One region of the Variovorax sp. 54 genome, then DNA from elsewhere that is predicted to be linked to it. Evidence: riboswitches for the same ligand, from Rfam matches in the RefSeq annotation. Region 1 holds a riboswitch; the other holds the start of a gene.
What was found. A riboswitch is a leader RNA that binds a small molecule or an ion and turns the genes downstream of it on or off. The one in region 1 is predicted to bind glycine.
Positions count from the first base shown of each region.

Region 1 (10,941 bases):
GAAGCCGTCGAAGGTGAGGATGGCGATGTGCATGGTCGTGGGCCGGTTCAGGCGTGGGCGGGGGCGAGCAGCGCCAGCTCTTCGCGCAGCGTGAGTGCGAGCGCTGCGATGGCGGTGTCGATCTCTTTGACGCTGGCTGTCACGAAGGACAGGCGCAGCGTGCGCGGATCGCCCTCGCCCGCGTAGAACGGCGCGCCGGGCACGAAGGCCACGTTGCGCTCGACCGCCTTGGGCAGCAGGGTCACGGTGTCGATGCCCTCGGGCAGGCGCGCCCACAGGAACATGCCGCCCTTGGGGGCGTTGAACTTCACGTCCAGGCCGGCCATCTCGCGCGTGAGCGCGGCCATCATGGCGTCGCGCTGGCGCTTGTACAGCGCGCGGATGGTGGGCACGTGGCGGTCGAGGAAACCGTCTCGCATCACGGCCGAGACCATGCGCTGTGTGAAGATCGGCGTGTGCAGGTCGACCGCCTGCTTGGCCTGCAGCAGCTTGGGGAAGATGGCCTTCGGCGCCACCAGGAAGCCCAGGCGCAGGCCCGGGGCCAGCACCTTCGAGAACGAGCCCAGGTAGATCACGCCCTCGGGATTGCGCGCGGCCAGCGGCAGCGGCGGGGCTTCGTCGAACCAGAGCTCGCCGTAGGGGTTGTCTTCGACGATCGGCAGGTTCGCGGCAGCGGCTGCAGTCGACACGGCGGCGCGGCGCGCCTCGGTCATGGTGCGGCCGGTGGGGTTCTGGAAGTTGGGCAGCAGGTAGACGAAGCGCGCATCGGCGGCCTTGCTCACGAGGTCGTCGACGATCACGCCGTCGTCGTCGCTGGCCACGCCCACGGGGTGCGGTTCCATCGGGCCGAAGGCCTGCAGCGCGCCCAGGTAGGTGGGCGTTTCGACCAGCACCTTGCTGCCCGGATCGATCAGCACCTTGGCCACGAGGTCGAGGCCCTGCTGCGAGCCGGTGGTGATGAGCACCTGCGAGGCATCGACGTCCCAGGGCAGCATGTCGGCCACGGCCTGGCGCAGCGGTGCGTAGCCTTCGCTGGCGGCGTACTGCAGCGCGGCCGCGCCGTCGTTGTGCAGCACTTCGGCGCAGGCGTCGGCGAACTCCTGGATCGGGAAGGTCTTTGGCGAGGGCAGGCCGCCGGCCAGGCTGATGATGCCGGGGCGCTCGGTGACCTTGAGGATTTCACGCAGCACCGAAGGATTCATCTTGGCGGCGCGGGCGGCGAGTTTCCAGTTCATGGGAGGCTTTCTTCTTTCTGGCGGATGAGAGGTGAGGTGAGTCTGAGTGTGGGGTCAGGGCGGCGGAATGTCGCCACGGTGCACGACATGGATTTTGTTGCCGTCCGGGTCGCGCAGGTAGGCGCCGTAATAGCCCTGCCCGTAGCGGGGGCGGGGACCGGGCGCGCCTTCGTCGCGGCCACCGCGGCGCAGGGCCGCCTCGTGGGCGGCGTGAACGGCCTGCGGCGAGGGCGCGCAGAACGCGACCATGCTGCCGTTGCCGGCGCTGGCGGGTTCGCCGTCCAGCGGGATGTACACGTAGAAGCGCGGCAGCGTCTGGCCCGGCACGATCCAGCAGGCGGCGTCGGGGCCGCCGTCGGGCGTCACGGGGCGACGGATCAGGCCGAGCGGCGCGAGCACCGCGTCGTAGAAGACGGCGGCACGCGACAGGTCGGTGCAGCCGACGGTGACATGGCTGAACAGCGTCATGGTCGTCAGCTCCTGGCCTGCGGCTCGGCGCCGCGCGGCACAGCGGGCGCCGTCGCCGGTTGCGACAGCCGCTTGCCCACCACCACCGTGGCGACCACGGCGGCGGCGAAGCCCAGCGTCACCAGGTCGAGCGGTTCGCCCAGCAGCGGGATCGAGGCGAGGATCGACAAAAACGGCTGCAGCAGCTGCGTCTGGCTCACGCGCAGCGCGCCGCCCAGGGCCAGGCCGCGGTACCACGCGAAGAAGCCGATCCACATCGAGAACATGCCCACGTAGGTGAAGCCGACCCAGGCCGAGGCGGCCACGGGCTGCTGCGGCCAGAGGGCGATCGTGGCGGGCAGCGACACGGGCAGCGCCATCACGCAGACCCAGCAGATCACGCGCTCGGCACCGAGCGCGGGCGTGACCTGCGCGCCGTAGATGTAGCCGACCGAGGCCGCGATGACCGCGCCGACCAGCAGCAGGTCGGCCCATTCGAAACCGAAGCCGTGCCCGCTCTGCTGTGCGCGCAGCACCGAGAACACCACCACCAGCAGGCTGCCCGCGACGGCGCAGAGCCAGAAGCCCAGCCGCGCGCGCTGGTGCAGCACCCAGGCCGCGACCGCGGCCGTCACCAGCGGCAGCAGCGCCGTCACCACCGCCGCGTGGCTGGCTGTGACCACACGCAGCGCAAAGGCCAGCAGCAGCGGAAAGCCGATCGCGTTGCCCAGCACCGCCATGCCCAGCGGCTTCCATTGGTGCGCCGCCGGGCGCGGCGAGCGCGTGACCAGCAGGAAGATGGCCGACAGCACGCCCGCCAGCGCCGCACGCCCGACCGTGACGAACCACGGCGACAGCTGCGGCGCGTCTTGTGTGCCCGTGGCCAGCCGCGTCATCGGCAGCGTGACGGCGAACAGCGCCACACCGACCATGCCAAGCCACATGCCCAGCGTTTCGTCCTTGATGGCGAGCTTCATACGCCCACCATCCACCAGGCCGTGAGCACGAGGATCAGGCCCATCGTGCGGTTGAACCACAAGAGGCGCGTGTCCTTGGCCAGCCACTCGCGCAACAGCGCGCCGACCAGCGCATAGGCGAAGTTGCTCGTGAAGGCGTAGGTCAGCATCACCGGCGCGACGATGGCGAAGCGCGCGAGCGCGTCGGGCTGGCCGGCGATCCAGCCGGCCACCAGCGTGAGCGCCAGCAGCCAGGCCTTGATGTTCACGAACTGCAGCATCACGCCCTGCGTGAACCCGACCGAGAGGCTGGCGTTGTCGGCCTTGCCGAGCTGGGCGCTGCCGCTGAGCTTGTAGGCCAGCCACAGCAGGTAGGCGATGCCCAGGCCCTTGATCGCCAGGCGCAGCGGCGGCATGGCCACCACCAGCGCGCCGACGCCGGCCGCGCAGATGGCGAGCAGCAAGGTCCAGCCGACCGGCACCGCGACCACGAAGCGCATCGCGCGCGGCAGGCCGCCGTTGGCCGCCAGGGCGGTGGAGAGCGTGGTGTTGGGTCCGGGCGAGAAGCTCATCGCCGTGGCCAGCACCAGCAGCGCGGTGAATTCTTGCCAGTTCATGTCACAGACTCTAAACTTGAGACCATTACAGTTCCGGTACAGATGATCGAACAATATCTGAATCTGTATTGGTTATCTCTTCGGTACACCCTTCGACACACCTGCCGTCGCAGCACCTTTTCACCCTGAACCGCATGCTGACACGAACCTCCACCCAGTCACTCACCAGCCAACTGGCCGACCGCCTGGCCGAACGCATCCGCACCCGCCTGCTGCCGCCCGGGGCCCGCCTGCCGTCGGTGCGCGAATGCGCGCGGCAGCAGGGCGTGAGCCCCTACACCGTGGTCGCGGCGTACGACCAGTTGCTGGCGCAGGGGCTGGTCGAGGCGCGTCGGCAGCGCGGCTTCTATGTGCGGGATTCGGCACCGGTACAGGACAGCCGCCCCGGCAATGGTGCGGACCCCGTCGGCATGCCGGCGGCGATGGCCGTGCAGATGCTGGCTTCGCGCGTGCCGGCCGATGCCAGCTCGCTGATCCGCAGCATGTTCCATCGCCCGAGCGACAAGCCGCAGCCGGGCATGGGCGTGTTTCCGCCGGACTGGATGGCGTCGACCTTCATGCCCACGGCCGTGCGGCGCGTGACCAGTACAGCGGCGCTGCAGGAGCTGTCGCTCCAGTACGGCGAGCCCTCCGGCGACATGGCCCTGCGCCGCAGCCTGTCGCAGAAGCTGGTGGGCATCAACGTGCCGGCCACGCCCGACCAGATCGTCACCACCATCGGCGCCACCCACGCGCTGGACATCGTCAGCCGCACGCTGCTGCGCGCGGGCGATCCGGTGATGGTCGAGGAGCCCGGCTGGGCGCTGGAGTTCGCGCGGCTCGAGGCGCTGGGCATGCGCATCCTGCCGGTGCCGCGCCGCGCCGACGGGCCCGACCTCGACGTGATGGCGCAGTACTGCAAGCTGCACAGCCCCAAGCTCTTCGTCAGCGTGAGCGTGCTGCACAACCCGACCGGCTACAGCCTCACGCCGGGCAGCGCGCACCGCGTGCTCAAGCTGGCCAATGAATACGACTTCCACATCGTCGAGGACGACACCTACAGCCACCTCGCGCCCGAGCACGCCACGCGGCTCAGTGCGCTCGACGGGCTGCAGCGCACCATCTACGTCAGCGGCTTCGCGAAGATCCTGGCGCCCAACTGGCGCATCGGCTTCCTGGCCGCCTCGCCCGCGCTGAAGGAGCGGCTGCTCGAGACCAAGCTGCTGGCCACGCTGACCTCGCCCACGTTGTTCGAGCGGGCGCTGTCGTGGTGCATCGACCAGGGCCAGCTGCGCCGGCATTCGGAGCGCATCCGCATCCGGCTCGACGGCGCGCGCGCCCGCACGGTCAAGCTCGCGATGGCGCACGGCTGTCGCTTCGCCTCGGAGCCCGCGGGGCTGTTCGGCTGGGTCGACACGGGCGTCGACACCGACGCGCTCACGCAGCGCATGCTCGACCAGGGCTACCTGCTGGCGCCGGGCTCGCTGTTCCATGCGCGGCGCCCGCCGAGCACGATGATGCGGATCAACTTCGCGACCTCGCAGGACGCGAATTTCTGGAAAGTTTTCAGCCGCGTCAGGGACGAGCTCTGATTCGCTGGCAAAGGGCTTGGAGTAAGCTGGCAACACAAGAAAACCCAGCCAGGAGACCTCCCGCATGAGCAACGCCAGCAAACCCTTCGACTTCAGCCAGTTCGTCCCCGGATTCGACTTCCTGAAGAACCTCGCCGGCGGTGCCGCAGCTGGCTCCGGGTCGGTGCCCGGCATCCCCAGCCTCGCCAGCTGGGTCGCGCCCACCATGAGCGTCGAAGAGGTCGACAAGCGCATCCAGGAATTGAAGACGGTCCAGTACTGGCTCGAACAGAACGGCCACGCGCTCAAGGCGACCATCCAGGCGCTCGAGGTGCAGAAGATGACGCTGTCGACCCTGCGCGGCATGAACGTGCGGATGGAAGACATCGCCAGCGCGTTCACCAAGCAGGCCGCGGCCATGGCGCCAGCGCCTGCATCGGCCCCTGCCGCTCCGGCTCCCGCACCCCGGCCCGAACCGGAGGCCGTCGAGGAAGAGGAAGAAGAGTTCGACGAGGCCGAGGAAGAAGAAGCGGAAGAAGAAACCCCGGCGCCGACGAAGAAGTCGCGCGCCAAGACGGCCACGGCTGGCGCTGCCGGCGTCGACCCGATGCAATGGTGGGGCTCGCTCACCGAACAGTTCCAGCAGATCGCGAGCACGGCGCTGCAGGACGCGGCGCAGCTCAAGGTGCCGGCCATGGCGCAGCCGCTGGCCGACGCCGTGGGGCAGGTCATCGGCAAGGCGACGGCGGCACGCAAGCCGGCCGCCAAGACCGCCGCTGCGAAAAAGGCCGCCCCCAAGAAAGCCGCGCCGGCACCCGCCGCGCGCAAGAAAACCACGTCCGCCGCCGCGCGCAAGCGAACCTCCGGCCGGCGCTGACGTCTTACAGCCACCTTTCCAGACGACGACGCACGGGTCGGTACGCACCATGAAACTGTTTCCCACCGGCCATGCCACCCACCCGCAATGGCGCATGGCCGCCGGCCTCGTGCTGGCCCAATTGCGCGCGCAGATGGCGCTGCCTGACTACGCGTCGAACCCGACGCTCGGGCTGCTCTACATCACCGACCACTACGCGAGCGAGGCGCAGGAGATCCTCGATCACCTGAGCGGCGAGCTGCCCGAAGTGACCGACTGGTCGGGCACGGTCGGCATCGGCGTGTCGGCCAACAACGCCGAGTACTTTGACGAGCCCGGCCTGAGCCTGATGCTGTGCGCGCTGCCGAGCGACCAGTACCGCGTGTTCTCGGGCGTGGCGCCGCTGGGCAGCTCCGAAATGAGCGGCTTCGAGGCGCACACCGCGCTCGTGCACGCCGACCCCGCCACGCCCGACCTGGGCGAACTCATCGCCGAGATGGCGGGCCGCACCGACACCGGCTACCTGTTCGGCGGGCTCTCGTCCGGCCGCGGCGGGGCGCTCCAGTTCGCGGTCGGCGGCAACGGCAACATCCGCGGCCACGGCGCGGCGGGTGGTGTGTTCTCGGGCGGCCTGTCGGGCGTGGTGTTCGGCGAGGGCGTGCGGCTGGTGTCGCGCGTCACGCAAGGCTGCCAGCCGCTGCGCACCGGCGGCGCGCGCGAGCGCGAGATCACCGAGGCCGACGGCAACCTGCTGCTGTCGCTCGACGGCGAACCGGCGCTCGACGTGCTGCTGGCCGACCTGCAGGTGTCGCTCGACCGGCCGCAGGAAGCCATCGACGCCGTGCGCAACACGCTGGTCGGCCTGGCCGACGCGGGCAGCGACGGCCTGCGCCGCACCGGCGACTTGGGCGCCGACGTGCTGGTGCGCCACATCATCGGCCTCGATCCGACGCGGCGCGGCATCGCGATTGCCGACAACGCCGAGGCCGGCATGCGGCTGAGTTTCTGCCGCCGCAACGCGCAGGCGGCACGCGCCGACCTGATGCGCATCTGCGCCGAGATCCGCGAAGAGCTGGAGCCCGAAGAACAGACGCTGGCCACCGCGCGCGCCGTGGCGGCCGGCGAGGCGGAGGCCGCGCCGCATCCCGCGCGCCGCATCGCGGGCGCGGTGTACGTGAGCTGCTCGGGGCGCGGCGGTCCGCACTTCGGCGCACCGGGCGCCGAGCTGCAGATCGTGCGCCATGCGCTGGGCGACGTGCCGCTGGTCGGCTTCTTCGCCGCCGGCGAAATCGCACGCCACCACCTGTACGGCTACACCGGTGTGCTGACGGTGTTCACCGCGCCGGACTGAGGTCCGGCGCCGGTTGCGTTCAGGCCGGTTGCAACGCGCGCGGTGCGGGCGCCGGCATGCCGGCGAACGCGAAGTCGACCTCGGGTGCGAGCCCGCTCACGATGCGCGCGATCGACTTGCCCGAGCCGCAAGCGTGCGTCCAGCCGAGCGTGCCGTGGCCCGTGTTGAGGAACAGGTTCGGCAGCTTGGTCTTGCCGATCAGCGGCACGTTGCTCGGCGTGGCCGGGCGCAGGCCGGTCCAGAACTGCGCGCGCTCGGTGTCGCCGGCGCCGGGGAAGAGTTCTTCGACGCGCCGCACGATCGCTTCGCAGCGCACGCGGTTCAGGTCGCGGTCGTAGCCGTTGAGTTCGGCCGTGCCGGCGATGCGCAGGCGGTCGCCCGATTCGGACGTGTAGCGCGAGAACACCAGCTTGTATTCGTCGTCGGTGAGCGAGACCTGGTGCGCCTTCGATGCGTCCTTCACGGGCAGCGTCACCGAGTAGCCCTTGGCCGGGTAGATCGGCAGGCGAATGCCCAACGGCGCGGCGTACAGCGGGCTCAGCGAACCCATCGCGAGCACGAAGGCGTCGCCGCGGATGCGCTGGAAGCGGCCTTCGTTGTCGGTGGCTTCGATGTGGTCGATGCTGCCGCCGGCTTCGCGCAGCGCGGTCACGGTGTGGCTCATGAGGAACTTCACGCCGGCCGCTTCGGCCAGCTTCACGAGCTCGCGCGCGAAACGGTTGGCGTCGCCCGACTCGTCTTCGGCGGTGTACGTGGCGCCGGCGAGTTGCGGACGGATGTGGGCGAGGGCGGGTTCGATCTTGATGGCCTCGTCGGCCGAGATGACCAGGCGCTCGCAGCCCAGGGCGCGCATCTGCTCGGAGGGCTTGAGGGCGCCGTCGAATTCTTTCTGCGTCGTATAGAAGTGCAGGATGCCCTGCGTGCGCTGGTCATAGCTCAGGCCGGTGTCTCGACGCAATTGCTGCAACATTTCCCGGCTGTATGTACCGAGACGAACGATCTGTTCGATGTTGTGGCGGGTGCGCGCGGGGGTGCATTCGCGCAAAAACTGCAGGCCCCAGAGCCACTGGCGCATGTCGGCGCGGATGCGGAAGAGCAGCGGCGCATCTTCCTTGCCGAGCCATTGCAGCACCTTCAGCGGCGCGCTCGGATTGGCCCACGGTTCGGCATGGCTGACCGAGATCTGGCCGCCGTTGGCGAAGCTGGTTTCGGCGGCCGGGGTGGCCTGCCGATCGATCACGGTCACCTCGTGACCGAGTTGCTGGAGGTAATAGGCCGAAGTCACGCCGAGCAGGCCGGCGCCAAGAACGATCACACGCATTGCAAGTACCTTTGAGTTTGCAGCGCTTGAACGGCGGGCGTGGAGTGCTATTGAATGAATAGCAAGCAACCGGACGACCGCTGTCCAAGTTGCCGCTCCCCCTGTCCTCGGTACCTGAGAGATTCACCCTGCTGCACCCGCAGCGGGTTTGCTCCTTCGGTGCGCCACATGGCGTGGCGGCTCTCCAGACGGCTGTATCGATGAGTGCAGTACTGACCCCTTGCCGAAATTCCTTGGCGTTGCCTGGAATGTCGTCGGGCCGACCTGAGCGTTTATGGGAGTTTGCGCCTTCGGTAGGGCCTCCATGGAAGCCCGCTCTCCTGCAATTGCTGCCGATTGTAGGCGGGCCCCGCAAGCCGGCCAAGCCCTGTACATCGGCACTTCACACCGATGGGATAATTGAATGTTGATTTTCGGTAAAGCAAACTTTTTTCTACATGCAGGGAGCCCCATGATCCTGGTTACCGGCGGCGCAGGCTTCATTGGCGCCAATTTCGTACTCGACTGGATCGCGCAGGGCGGCGAGCCCGTCGTGAACCTCGACAAGCTGACCTACGCAGGCAACCTCGAGACCCTCGCATCGCTCAAGGGCAACGCGAACCACGTCTTCGTGCAAGGCGACATCGGCGACAGCGCGCTGCTCGACCGCCTGCTGGCCGAGCACAAACCGCGTGCCGTCGTGAACTTTGCCGCGGAATCGCACGTCGACCGTTCGATCCACGGCCCGGAAGACTTCGTGCAGACCAACGTGCTCGGCACCTTCCGCCTGCTCGAATCGGTGCGCGGTTACTGGAACGCCCTTCCGGCCGACCAGAAGGCGGCCTTCCGCTTCCTGCATGTGTCGACCGACGAGGTCTACGGCTCGCTCTCCAAGACCGATCCGGCCTTCACTGAAGAGAACAAGTACGAGCCCAACAGCCCGTACTCGGCCAGCAAGGCCGCCAGCGACCACCTCGTGCGCGCCTGGCACCACACCTACGGCCTGCCGGTGGTCACCACCAACTGCTCGAACAACTACGGCCCGTTCCACTTCCCCGAGAAGCTGATCCCGCTGATGATCGTCAACGCACTCGCCGGCAAGAACCTGCCCGTGTACGGCGACGGCATGCAGGTGCGCGACTGGCTCTACGTGAAGGACCACTGCAGCGCCATCCGCCGCGTGCTCGAAGCCGGCCGGCTCGGCGAGACCTACAACGTGGGCGGCTGGAACGAGAAGCCCAACATCGAGATCGTCAACACCGTGTGTGCGCTGCTCGACGAACTGAGCCCCCGCGCCGACGGCAAGCCGTACAAGGAACAGATCACCTACGTCACGGACCGCCCGGGCCACGACCGCCGCTATGCCATCGATGCACGCAAGCTCGAGGCCGAACTCGGCTGGAAGCCCGCCGAGACCTTCGACACCGGCATCCGCAAGACCGTCGAGTGGTACCTCGCCAACGGCGAGTGGGTGCGCAACGTGCAAAGCGGCGCGTACCGTGAGTGGGTCGAGAAGCAGTACGACGCCACGACGGCGAAGGCCGGCGCATGAAGCTGCTGCTGCTTGGCAAGGGCGGACAGGTCGGCTGGGAGCTGCAGCGCAGCCTCGCGCCGCTCGGCGAACTGGTCGCGCTGGATTTCGACAGCACCGACTTCCACGCCGACTTCAGCCGTCCCGAGCAGCTGGCCGAGACGGTGCTGGCGGTGCGCCCCGACGTCATCGTCAATGCCGCCGCGCACACCGCCGTCGACAAGGCCGAGAGCGAGCCCGACTTCGCGCGCAAGCTCAACGCCACCTCGCCCGGCGTGGTGGCCGAGGCGGCGCAGCAGATCGGCGCGCTGATGGTGCATTACTCCACCGACTACGTCTTCGACGGTAGTGGTACCCGGCCCTGGAAAGAAGACGACGCGACCGGCCCGCTCAGCGTGTACGGCCAGACCAAGCTCGAAGGCGAGCAACTGGTGGCCAAGCACTGCGCGAAGCACCTGATCTTTCGCACCAGCTGGGTCTATGCCGCACGCGGCGGTAACTTCGCCAAGACCATGCTGCGCCTGGCCAAGGAGCGCGACAAGCTGACCGTCATCGACGATCAGTTCGGCGCACCGACCGGCGCGGAGCTGCTGGCCGACATCACCGCGCACGCCATCCGCGCCACGCTGCAAGACCCGACCAAGGCCGGGCTGTACCACGCCATCGCCGGTGGTGAGACCAGCTGGCACGGCTACGCGCGCTTCGTGCTCGAGATGGCGCAGCAAGCCGGCGTCGAACTCAAGGCCGGCCCGCAGGCCGTGGAAGCCGTGCCCACCAGCGCCTTCCCGACGCCCGCGACGCGACCGCACAACTCGCGGCTCGACACCACCAAGCTGCAGACCACCTTCGGACTGCGCCTGCCGCCCTGGCAGGAAGGCGTCGCGCGCATGCTGCGCGAGACGCTCTGACCGACTGACTGATTTTTCCGGCCCCTACAGAAGAAGACCCCCATGACGCAACGCAAAGGCATCATCCTCGCCGGTGGCTCCGGCACCCGCCTGCACCCGGCCACGCTCGCCATGAGCAAGCAGCTGCTGCCGGTGTACGACAAGCCGATGATCTATTACCCGCTGAGCACCCTGATGCTCGGCGGCATGC
Region 1 covers NZ_PEFF01000001.1:3,959,802-3,970,742, forward strand. The annotation lists gene CLU95_RS18280 (DJ-1/PfpI family protein) at 1-33, opposite strand, end outside; gene CLU95_RS18285 (aminotransferase-like domain-containing protein) at 48-1,235, opposite strand; gene CLU95_RS18290 (VOC family protein) at 1,290-1,697, opposite strand; gene CLU95_RS18295 (DMT family transporter) at 1,709-2,659, opposite strand; gene CLU95_RS18300 (LysE family translocator) at 2,656-3,255, opposite strand; gene CLU95_RS18305 (aminotransferase-like domain-containing protein) at 3,390-4,826, shown strand; gene CLU95_RS18310 (PhaM family polyhydroxyalkanoate granule multifunctional regulatory protein) at 4,891-5,682, shown strand; gene CLU95_RS18315 (FIST signal transduction protein) at 5,732-7,012, shown strand; gene CLU95_RS18320 (D-amino acid dehydrogenase) at 7,032-8,333, opposite strand; glycine riboswitch at 8,425-8,531, opposite strand; glycine riboswitch at 8,576-8,666, opposite strand; gene rfbB (dTDP-glucose 4,6-dehydratase) at 8,785-9,864, shown strand; gene rfbD (dTDP-4-dehydrorhamnose reductase) at 9,861-10,751, shown strand; gene rfbA (glucose-1-phosphate thymidylyltransferase RfbA) at 10,794-10,941, shown strand, end outside.

Region 2 (10,941 bases), 1.9 Mb from region 1:
CTGCTGACCTGGATCGCGGTCGCGCTGTGCGGGCTGGGCATCGCGGCCTACCACCCGCCCGCCACCGTGGCCGCGCGCGCGGCCGGCGGCGCCTCGCAGAAGGCGATGAGCGTGTTTTCGGTGGGCGGCACCATCGGCGCCTCGTTCGCGCCCGTGCTGGCGGCCACGGTGGTGGGCGGTGGCAGCCTGTCGCGCAGCTACCTGCTCGGCATTCCCGCGGTGGCGATGGGCGTGGTGTGGATCACGGTGAACGCGCGGCGCGGTGCCGTCGCCAGCAACGCGGCAGCCGCGGCGGCGCGCGCCGCGCAAGCCCGCGCCCAGGTGCTGAAACCGCACAACGACTGGCGCGCGTTCAGCCTGCTGGTTGCAACCATCGTGGGCTGGTCGATCCCGTACGTCACGGTGCTGTCGATGCTCTCGCTGCGCATCACGCGCGACCTGCACGGCACCACCTTCCAGGGCGCCGCGGCGCTCACCGCCTTCACCGCGGCAGGGGCAGTCGGCACGCTGGCCGGCGGCTGGCTCGGCGACCGCATCGGGCGCATGGGCACGATCCGCTGCGGCTACCTGCTCGCGCTGCCGGCGATGGCGGGCCTCGTGCTCGCCGCCACGCCCGGCGCGGCGCTGGCCTGCACCGCGTGGCTCGGCATGAGCATGTTCCTGCCCTTCGCCGCGCAGGTGACGCTCGCGCAGGACTACCTGCCGCGCAACCCGGCCACCGCCAGCGGCATCACGCTCGGCCTCGCGCTCTCGGTCGGCGGGTTGGTGTCGCCGCTGTTCGGCCTGCTGTCGGATGCACGCGGGCTCGGCGTGACGCTCACGGTGGTGTTGTGCGTGCTGTGCGTCGCGACCGTGCTGGCCTTGCGGCTGCGCAACCGGACGGTGCAGGTGATGGCGGGTGAGGCTGCGGCGGCCTGAGTTCGACCTCGCGCCCTGAACAACAGCCCACTGAAATCCGTGGGCGATTCAACGCCACGCGCCCCCTCTTTCACTGCCAGAATCGACGCAAGCTTCGACGTCGAGCCTGACAGACCCGAAGAAGGAAAAGGACGCCATGCATCGAATCGCCGCCCAAGGTTGCAGCCTCGCCGCCGCCGGCTTGCTGGCCACCGCCGGTTTCGCGGCCACGCCGGCCGCTGCGCCTGTGCCCTCGTCTGCGGCAGCACCCGTTATCTCCACCAACCCCGCCACCAGCCTTGCCGAAGTGGAATCTGCCGTGCGCGCCTGGGCCGCCGCCTGGTCCGCCCGCGATGTGGAGCGCTACCTCGCCGCCTACGCGCCCGACTTCACCCCCGCGCGCGGCCAGACCCGCGAGCGCTGGGAGGCCGACCGGCGCACCCGCATCACGGGCAAGTCGCGCATCAGCGTGGGCATCGAGGGGCTGGTGATCAGCATCCAGGGCACGTCGGCCAGCGCGCAGTTCCGGCAGGTCTACCGTGCCGATGCGCTGACCGAAACCGACCGCAAGACGCTCGAACTGCAGCGCGTGGGCACGCGCTGGCTGATCCGCAAGGAAAGCAGCGCGGGCAACTGATCCGCAACGCCATTCCCCTGTAAGGCAAATGGTTCACGAAGGTGTCACCACTTGCAACGATGCTGCAGCCTTCGACCTCCGAAAGCTGTGGCCGCCATGTTCCCCACCAAGACCGAGAAGGCACGCGACGAACTCCAGGCCGGGCAGCGCACGCTCAGCCAGCGTGAGCGCGCGCTGCTGCTCATGGCCGACGGCCGGCGTTCGCTGACCGACTTCAGCCCGCTGTTCCCGAGCCGCGTCGAGGCCGAGCAGGCGATCCAGGGGCTGATGCAGCGGGGCTACCTGCAGGATGCGCGGCCGGCCGCCGTGCAACCCGCGCCAGCCCCCACGCCCGTCCCCGCCGCCGAGCCGATCCAGGTCGCCACGTCGGCCGACAGCTTCGACGGCAAGCGCTCGCTGGCCACCACGCGCATGTTCCTGTTCGACATCTGCGAGCGCATGTTCGTGCGCCGCGACCCGCGCTTCGCCAACCAGATGCGCGACGCCCTGCGCGAAGCGCGCGACCGCGAGGCCATGCTGACCATCGCCGCGCTCATGCTCTCCGAGATCGAGAAGGCCGCCGGCCCCGAGCGCGCCGACTCGCTGCGCGAGCGGATCGACAAGCTGCTGCCGCCCGCCGAAACCGTGCACTGAGCTGCCAGCCCCGGCCCCGCGATCCACTACACTCGCCGGGTCAGGAGAGAGCCCCGCGCGACGGGGCCGCCGAAGGCGCAGGGGTTCCCCGAACGCTCAGGCAAAAGGACTGACAAAACGCCGGCAACCACCGGCGTTTCCTTGCTGGAGAGAGGCCGTGGCATTGCATGCGGCCCACCGAAGGAGCAAACCCCGATCGTGGGGCGAATCTCTCAGGTAAAGCGGACAGCAGGGGTGGCCCATGGCGTTGCAGCCATGGATTTCGACTGCCCCTTTGGAGTGCCCCGTGGCCGCTTCTTCCGCTTCCTCCGACGCCCAACTTCTCAAGACACCGCTGTACGACCTCCACGTGGAGCTCGGCGCGCGCATGGTGCCTTTCGCCGGCTACTCCATGCCGGTCCAGTACCCCGCGGGCCTCATGGCCGAGCACAAGCACACGCGCGATGCGGCCGGCCTGTTCGACATCTCGCACATGGGCCAGCTGCGTCTCGTCGGCCCCGACGCCGCCGCCGCCTTCGAAACCCTGATGCCCGTCGACGTGGTCGACCTGCCCGCCGGCAAGCAGCGCTACGGCCTGCTGCTGAACGACGAAGGCGGCATCCTCGACGACCTGATGTTCTTCAACGAAGGCCATGGCTCGATCTTCGTGATCGTGAACGGCGCCTGCAAGGTGGCCGACATCGCCCACATCCAGGACAAGATCGGCGCGCGCTGCGAAGTGCAGCCCCTGCCCGACCACGCCCTGCTCGCGCTGCAGGGCCCGCAGGCCGCGGCCACGTTGGCGCGGCTGTCGCCCGGCATCGAGCGCTTCGTGTTCATGACGGGCGGCGCGGTGCAGATCGGCGGCATTGCCGCCTTCGTCACCCGCAGCGGCTACACCGGCGAAGACGGCTTCGAGATCTCGGTGGCCGGCCAGGACGCCGACGCCCTCGCCCGCCTGCTGCTCGCGCAGCCCGAAGTGAAGCCTGTCGGCCTGGGCGCGCGCAACTCGCTGCGGCTCGAAGCCGGCCTGTGCCTGTACGGCAACGACATCGACACCACCACCACGCCGGTCGAAGCTTCGCTCAACTGGGCGATCCAGAAGGTGCGCCGCGCGGGTGGCGCGCGCGAAGGCGGCTTTCCGGGCGCGGCCAAGGTGCTGGCCCAGCTGGCGGCCGTTGCCTCGGGCGCGGCCGGCCACACCGACCACGAGACGCTCACGCGCAAGCGCGTCGGCCTGGTGGCGCTGGAACGCATTCCGGTGCGCGACGGCACGCTGCTGCAGTCGCTCGAAGGCCATGACATCGGCACCGTCACCAGCGGCCTGCTCGGCCCCACGGCCGACCGCTGCGTGGCCATGGGCTACGTGGCCGCCGCCTTTGCCGAGCCCGGCACGCGCGTGCAGGCCATCGTGCGCGGCAAGCCGGTGCCGATGGAGGTGTCGACGATGCCTTTCGTGCCGACGCGCTACTACCGCGGCTGAGCGCCACTGAACACCGCAGACCCGGCTAGGCTCTGCACCCCGATTCAATTTTTTCCACGAGGAGTTTTTTCATGAGCATCAAATACACCAAGGACCACGAATGGGTGGCGGCCGAAGGCGGCGCCGCCACCGTGGGCATCACCGTGCATGCGCAGGACGCGCTGGGCGACGTGGTGTTCGTCGACCTGCCTGAGGTCGGCAAGACCTTCGCACAGGGCGAAGTCGCCGGTGTGGTCGAGTCGGTGAAGGCCGCCGCCGATGTGTTCATGCCCGTGTCGGGCGAGATCACCGAAGTGAACGAAGCGCTGCGCGCCGACCCCTCGCTGGCCAACAGCGACCCGCTGGCCTCCGGCTGGTTCTTCAAGGTCAAGCTGAGCGAGCCCGCGCAGCTCGACGCCCTGCTCGACGCCGCCAGCTACGACAAGTTCGCCGCCGAGTCCTGATCCGCTGAGTCTTCAGCCACCTTCGTTCCTTCTTCCCCCCGAGCCCTCACCGCCATGCCGATTCCCGCCCTTCCCTCTTTGCAAGCCCTGGAGAACGCCGAAGAATTCCTCGCCCGCCACATCGGCATCGATGCAGCGGACGAGGCGCGCATGCTGCCGGTGATCGGCTCTGAAACGCGCGCGGAGCTCATCGACGGCATCGTGCCGGCGGCCATCCGCCGCGCCCGGCCGATGCGCCTGCCCGCGCCCGTCACCGAGGCCGACGCGCTGGCCGAGCTGAAGACGCTGGCGTCGAAGAACAAGGTGTTCAAGAGCTTCATCGGCCAAGGCTATTACGGCACGCACACGCCGGGCGTGATCCTGCGCAACATCCTCGAGAACCCCGCCTGGTACACCGCCTACACGCCCTACCAGGCCGAGATCTCGCAGGGCCGCATGGAAGCCCTGCTCAACTTCCAGACGATGGTGTGCGACCTCACGGGCATGGCCATCGCCAACGCGTCGATGCTCGACGAGGCCACGGCCGCCGCCGAGGCCATGACGCTCGCCAAGCGCAGCGTGAAAAGCAAGAGCAACGTGTTCCTGGTGTCGGGTGACTGCCACCCGCAGACCATCGAGGTCATCAAGACCCGCGCCGCGCCGCTGGGCATCGAAGTCAAGGTGAGCACCGTGTCGGAAACGCTGCCGCACCTGATGGTGAGCGGCGAGTTCTTCGGCGTGCTCGCGCAGTACCCGGCCACCACCGGCCACGTGCACGACCTGCGCCCGCTCGCGGGCCACGCGCACCAGTGCGACGCCGCCTTCATCGTCGCGGCCGACCTGCTGGCGCTGACGCTGCTGGTCGCCCCCGGCGAATTCGACGCCGACATCGTCTGCGGCACCACGCAGCGCTTCGGCATGCCGCTGTGCAACGGCGGCCCGCACGCCGCCTACCTGGCCTGCCGTGATTCGTTCAAGCGCTCGCTGCCCGGCCGCCTCGTCGGCGTGAGCGTCGACACGCACGGCCAGCCCGCCTACCGCCTCGCGCTGCAGACGCGCGAGCAGCACATCCGCCGCGAGAAGGCGACGTCGAACATCTGCACCGCGCAGGTGCTGCCGGCCGTGGTCGCCAGCATGTACGCCGTGTACCACGGCCCCGACGGCCTCACGCGCATCGCACAGCGCGTGGCCGTGCTCACCGCCATCCTCGCCAAGGGCCTGTCGCAGATGGGCCGCGAGCCGGTGAACACCACCGCCTTCGACTCGCTCACGATCCGCACCGGCGACGACACCGCCGCGATCATCGAGCGCGCGCAGGCCGGCGGCGTCAACCTGCGCCAGCGCCTGCAACAGCACCTGGGCATCTCGCTGGACGAAACCACGACGCGCGCCGACATCGAAACCCTGTGGGCGCTGTTCGTGCCCGCCGGCACCGCGATGCCGCGCTTCGACGAACTGGTCGAAAGCACCACGCCGCTGATTCCCGACGACCTGCGCCGCACCAGCGCCTTCCTCACGCACCCGGTGTTCAACACCCACAAGAGCGAAACCGCGATGCTGCGCTACATCCGCAGCCTCTCGGACAAGGACCTCGCACTCGACCGCAGCATGATCCCGCTGGGCAGCTGCACCATGAAGCTCAACGCGACCAGCGAGATGATCCCCATCACCTGGCCCGAGTTCGCGAACATCCACCCCTTCGCGCCCGCCGACCAGCTGCAGGGCTACGCCCAACTCGACGCGCAGCTGCGCGCCTGGCTGTGCGAGGCCACCGGCTATGCGGGCATCAGCCTGCAGCCCAACGCGGGCTCGCAGGGCGAGTACGCGGGCCTGCTGGCCATCAAGTCCTTCCATGAAGCCAAGGGCCAGGGCCACCGCAACATCTGCCTGATTCCCTCGTCGGCGCACGGCACCAACCCGGCCAGCGCCCAGATGGTGGGCCTGCAGGTGGTGGTGACGGCCTGCGACGCGCAAGGCAACGTCGACATGGACGACCTCAAGCGCGCCTGCGAAAAGCACAGCGCCCACCTGGCCGCCGTGATGATCACCTACCCGAGCACGCACGGCGTGTTCGAGACCCGCGTGAAGGAACTGTGCGAGCTCGTGCACGAGCATGGCGGCCGCGTGTACGTGGACGGCGCCAACATGAACGCACTGGTCGGCGTGGCCGCGCCGGGCGAGTTCGGCGGCGACGTGAGCCACCTGAACCTGCACAAGACCTTCTGCATTCCGCACGGCGGCGGCGGCCCGGGCGTCGGCCCGGTCTGCGTGGTCGAAGACCTCGTGCCCTACCTGCCGGGCCATGCCACGGCCGGCGTGCCTTCGAACGGCGTGGGCGCCGTGTCGGCCGCGCCGCTGGGCAATGCGGCCGTGCTGCCGATCAGCTGGATGTACTGCCGCATGATGGGCGCCAAGGGCCTGCAGGCCGCGACCGAAACGGCCATCCTCAGCGCCAACTACATCAGCGCGCGCCTGAAGGACCACTACCCCACGCTGTACGCGAGCCCCAACGGCCACGTCGCGCACGAGTGCATCCTCGACCTGCGCCCGCTCAAGGACACCAGCGGCGTCACCGCCGAAGACGTGGCCAAGCGCCTCATCGACTACGGCTTCCACGCGCCCACGCTGAGCTTCCCCGTGCCCGGCACGCTGATGGTCGAGCCGACCGAAAGCGAACCGCTGGCCGAGCTCGACCGTTTTGTCGACGCGATGATCGCCATCCGCGGCGAAATCCGCCGCGTGGAAGAAGGCGTCTGGTCGAAGGACGACAACCCGCTCAAGCACGCGCCGCACACCGCCGCGAGCCTGCTCGGCAGCGAGTGGAGCCACCCCTACTCGCGCGAACTCGGCGCGTTCCCGCTGGCCGAACTCAAGCAGGCCAAGTACTGGCCGCCGATCGGCCGCGTCGACAACGTCTACGGCGACCGCAACCTGTTCTGCAGCTGCGTGCCAGTGGGCGACTACCAGGAAACCGAAGAGGCCTGAGCGCGCACGGTCGCCACCAATGAAAAGGGGCGCCGCATGGCTTGCGGCGCCCCTTTTCTTTTTTCTTTCGCCTGTTACGGCGCCTTCTTGCCGGCCTGCTTCGCCACCTCGCCGGTCGCGATCTGCGCGCGCAGCCCGCGCAGGCTGGCCTTCATCTTGCGCTCGTTCTCGGGCCCCATGCGCACCAGGATCTTCTGGCCGGCCGAGAGCGACTCGAGCTTCGGGTCGACGTACTCGTAGCGCACCCAGGGCCGCTGCGACGGAATCTCGCCCTTCACCTCGACCAGCTTCACTTGCACCGGCCCGGTCGGCTCGGGCGCCTGCAGCAAATGGTCGATCACGGCGATGAAGCGGTCGTTGAAGTAGCGGCCCGGATAGCCCAGCTCTTCGTACGCCTGCTGGAACAGCGGGTACAGCCGCGCATACACCGCCGCCGCCTTGGCCGGATCGACCGACCCGGCCAGCATCACGATGCCGTTGTAGCGCGCCGCGTTGTTCGCCGCGATGGTCTGCACGCCGCCCTGCTGCGGCCCATCGGTGATGAAGCGCTGCGGCGCAGGCTGCACCGGCCACTTGCTTGCGGGTGCCTGCTCGCGCGGCAGGTTGTCGACCGTGGCAACGAAGCGCCGCACCATGCCCTCGGAATGCAGGTAGGCCGCCACGGCCTTGCCGCCCAGCAGTTCGGTGAGCGCCTTCATCACGCGCGCATCGGAATTGGCCAGCGCGGGCAGCGCGCCATCGGGCGGAGCCAGTGCCTCGACCGGGTTCTGCGGGCCCTTGGGTTCCTCGGCCTTGGGCGGCTCGGGGGGCGCGTCGTTCGGAGCGACGGCCACGGGCGCGGTCGGCAGCGGCGCCAGTTGCTGCTGCTGGTACCAGCGCCAGCCGAAATACGCCGCCACCAGCACGACCAGCGCGAGGCCGACGATGGTGCCCATCGGCGCTTCCTTGCGGGGTCGGAATTCGGGGGTGTCGCGGGAGGAGTCGGCGTCGGACATGGGCGGTTTCCTTTTGCGGGATGGCAGTGGGGAGACGAAAGGCAATGGTGCACCAGGATGGCCCCGCAAGGCCCGCACCATCGCCACGTTCTCGTAACCCCCTGTGACGCCCCACCCGCGCCGAAGTTCAGTCGGTCAGCGCGTCATTCGCACCGATGCGCACCACATGCGCCTCGCGCGGATCGACGCGGCCCGCGTGCAGGTCGGCGATCACGGCCTGCGCATGCGCGAAGCCGCGGCCCTGCGCCAGCGTCATCCAGCGGTTGTCCGGCCGGCTCAGTTCGGCGATGAAGCGGCCCTGCGCTTCATTGAAGCGGCGGTTGACCTCCTGCGGGCCCCAGTCGGCATTGCGCTTGCGGATCTGCACGGGCGCGAAGTACAGCAACGGCGTGGGGCCGGGCAACGCGCTGGTGTCGCCCAAAAATTCGGTCTTCTGCGCCGAGCCCGCGTAGCAGTCGTACACCAGCGCGTCGCCGAAGTGGTGGTGCACGGTGGCGCGCAGGTCGTCGTGGCCCGCGAAGTCGACGTACAGCGTGGGCACATCGGTCGCCAGCGTGGCGATCTCCTCGTAGGCCACCGTGCGGTCGTAGCAGCCCAGCGCTTCGACGAAGGCACGGTTGCCCTGCGACGTGGCCGCAATGAGCTGCACGCCCTCGCGGCGGCCGAGGCAGAAGGCCGTGCCGAACGCCGTCTTGCTCGACGCGCTCGACACCACCACCTGCGTCGCGCCGAAGAAGGCGTTGTCTTCCAGGAAGTCGGCCAGCATGAACGAGGTGATGAACAGCGGGCGCACCAGCATCTGGTAGTCCTCCAGCGCGGCGACGTAGCCCGCGTCGTGGCTGCAGCGCATGTACTGGTTGTAGGCCGACACCAGCTCGCTGCGGTGCGCCGCGCCGTCGTAGAAGCCGCGCGGCGTCACGCGCACCGGCTGCATGCGCAGGTGGCTCGCAATCGGAAAGTAGCCGTAGAAGCGCTCGCCCACCGCCACGCCCTCGACGTTCGACGCCACCACGTCGGCAAAACCCCAGGCCGGCATGTGGCCCCAGTCGGCGTCGCCGGTGGGGAAGAACTGCCAGTACTTCATCACCGCATCGCCGAAGGCCGCGTAGGTGATGTTGTTGGTGGTGAGCGAGAAGCGCTCGATCTGCATCAGCACCTCGCCCGGGGCCAGGCTGCCGACGTCTTCCGAGGTGACGATGCGGGTGGTCCCGAGCGCGTTCTTGCGCGTTTCGAGGCGGGTTAAAGTGAATGCGTTGTTCATTCGCAAACTGTAGGACGGCCCGCTTCGCCGCGGGTTCGGAAACCCGGTCCATGCCCGCCGCACCCCGCTCCAAGCCCCTGAAACGCCCCACGCAGGCGCGCAGCAAGTTCACCGTGCAGGCGATCTACGACGCCTTTGTTCGGATTTGGCGCGCGCAGGGCTGGGAGGGCGTGACCACGCGCGCCGTGGCGCTCGAAACCGGCATCGCGGTCGGCACCTTCTACGACTACTTTCCCGACAAGGAAGCCCTGCTCTCGGGCTATGTGCGCCACTGCGTCGAGGCGCTGCTCGCGCGGCTCGACGCGGACGTGATCGCGCCTTCAGACATCGACTGGCGCGAGCGCACGCAGCGCCTCGTGCGCCTCACCTGCGACACACGCATCGACGGGCTGCCCGCGTTCGACCACGAGATGCTGATGCTCGAACACCGCGTGGCCGAGCCGAAGCACCACCGGCGCGTGTACGACGAGCTGCTCGCGCGCTGGACGCAGGCCTTCGCCGCCTGCCGCGACCTGCAGCCGCCGCCCTCGCCCGACACCGTGCAGGCGCTGCTCACCGCCGCCTGGGGCGGCCGACGCTACCGGTTGCTGGTGCAGCCCGACGACGCCGCGAGTGATGCGTGGGTCGCCGAGATGGAAGCGATGGTCATGGCGCGGTTGTTGGCTGCGCGCTGAGCGCCTGCAGCCACGCCAGCGTGCCCTGCAGCTCGGCCGGTCGGATTTCGTGCGCGCCCGGAAAGTCCGAGCCTGACAGCGCCAGCGGCAACCCGCGCGCCAGTTCGCGCGTGGCCTGCGCGGCGCTCGGCGGAATCACGTTGTCGGCGCTGCCATGGCTCACCCACAGTGCCTTGCCCGCGAAGGCCTCGGGCGGCGCGATGTGCGGCACCACCTCGGGCAGCAGCCGGCTGTGCCACACCAGCGCAGCACGCAGCTTCTCGGGCTGCGTGAGCAGCAGCGACAGCGACATGATCCCGCCCTGGCTGAAGCCGCCGACCACCACGCGCTCGGGCGGAATGCCCAGCTGCTGCGACGCCGACGCGACCATCTCGCCGATGAGGAAGCGGCTCTCGCGCTCCTGCGCTTCGTCGATGCGGCGCCCGCCATCGGCCAGCACCTGGAACTCGAACCACGCGTAGGAACCGGGCGACAGCACGTACGGCGCGCGCAGGCTCAGCACATGGAACTGCGGCGGCATCATGCGCGCCAGGCCGAACAGGTCTTGCTCGTTGCTGCCCACGCCGTGCATCAGCACGAGCAGCCAGGGGTCGCCCGCAGCGGGCTGCGCGGGGTGATGCAGGAAGTGAAGCGGCAGGTGAAGTGCGGTCATGGTGCGGGCGGCTGGATAGACTGGAGCGAAACCAAACGAAAGCATCTCTTGTTCATGCGACACCTCCGGGCCTTGAGCTTACTTCTTGCCACGATCCTGCCGGGCGCCATGGTCATGGCCGCGCAGCCTGCCGAGTTCAGAAAAGGTCCGGTGTGCCCTTTCGACGCGCGCGCGGTGCAGCTGCGGCCCAACCTCTGCGTGGGCTTCGATGCGGGTGCCTACGCGTCGCAACACAGCTATACGGAAGCCGGTGAGCTGACCTGCGATGCCACCAAGGCCGCAACCGCCGACACCCGATGCCCCACGCTGCGCGTGCTGACCCG
Region 2 covers NZ_PEFF01000001.1:5,906,686-5,917,626, reverse strand. The annotation lists gene CLU95_RS27135 (MFS transporter) at 1-918, shown strand, start outside; gene CLU95_RS27130 (L,D-transpeptidase Cds6 family protein) at 1,055-1,534, shown strand; gene CLU95_RS27125 (hypothetical protein) at 1,631-2,167, shown strand; glycine riboswitch at 2,207-2,281, shown strand; glycine riboswitch at 2,302-2,406, shown strand; gene gcvT (glycine cleavage system aminomethyltransferase GcvT) at 2,454-3,629, shown strand; gene gcvH (glycine cleavage system protein GcvH) at 3,701-4,072, shown strand; gene gcvP (aminomethyl-transferring glycine dehydrogenase) at 4,127-7,036, shown strand; gene CLU95_RS27105 (DUF3014 domain-containing protein) at 7,111-8,031, opposite strand; gene CLU95_RS27100 (DUF2855 family protein) at 8,159-9,292, opposite strand; gene CLU95_RS27095 (TetR/AcrR family transcriptional regulator) at 9,343-9,966, shown strand; gene CLU95_RS27090 (alpha/beta hydrolase) at 9,938-10,618, opposite strand; gene CLU95_RS27085 (hypothetical protein) at 10,691-10,941, shown strand, end outside.
Region 2: it holds a riboswitch for glycine, as region 1 does, so the genes downstream of both, gcvT (glycine cleavage system aminomethyltransferase GcvT) here and CLU95_RS18320 (D-amino acid dehydrogenase) in region 1, are expected to answer to the same signal.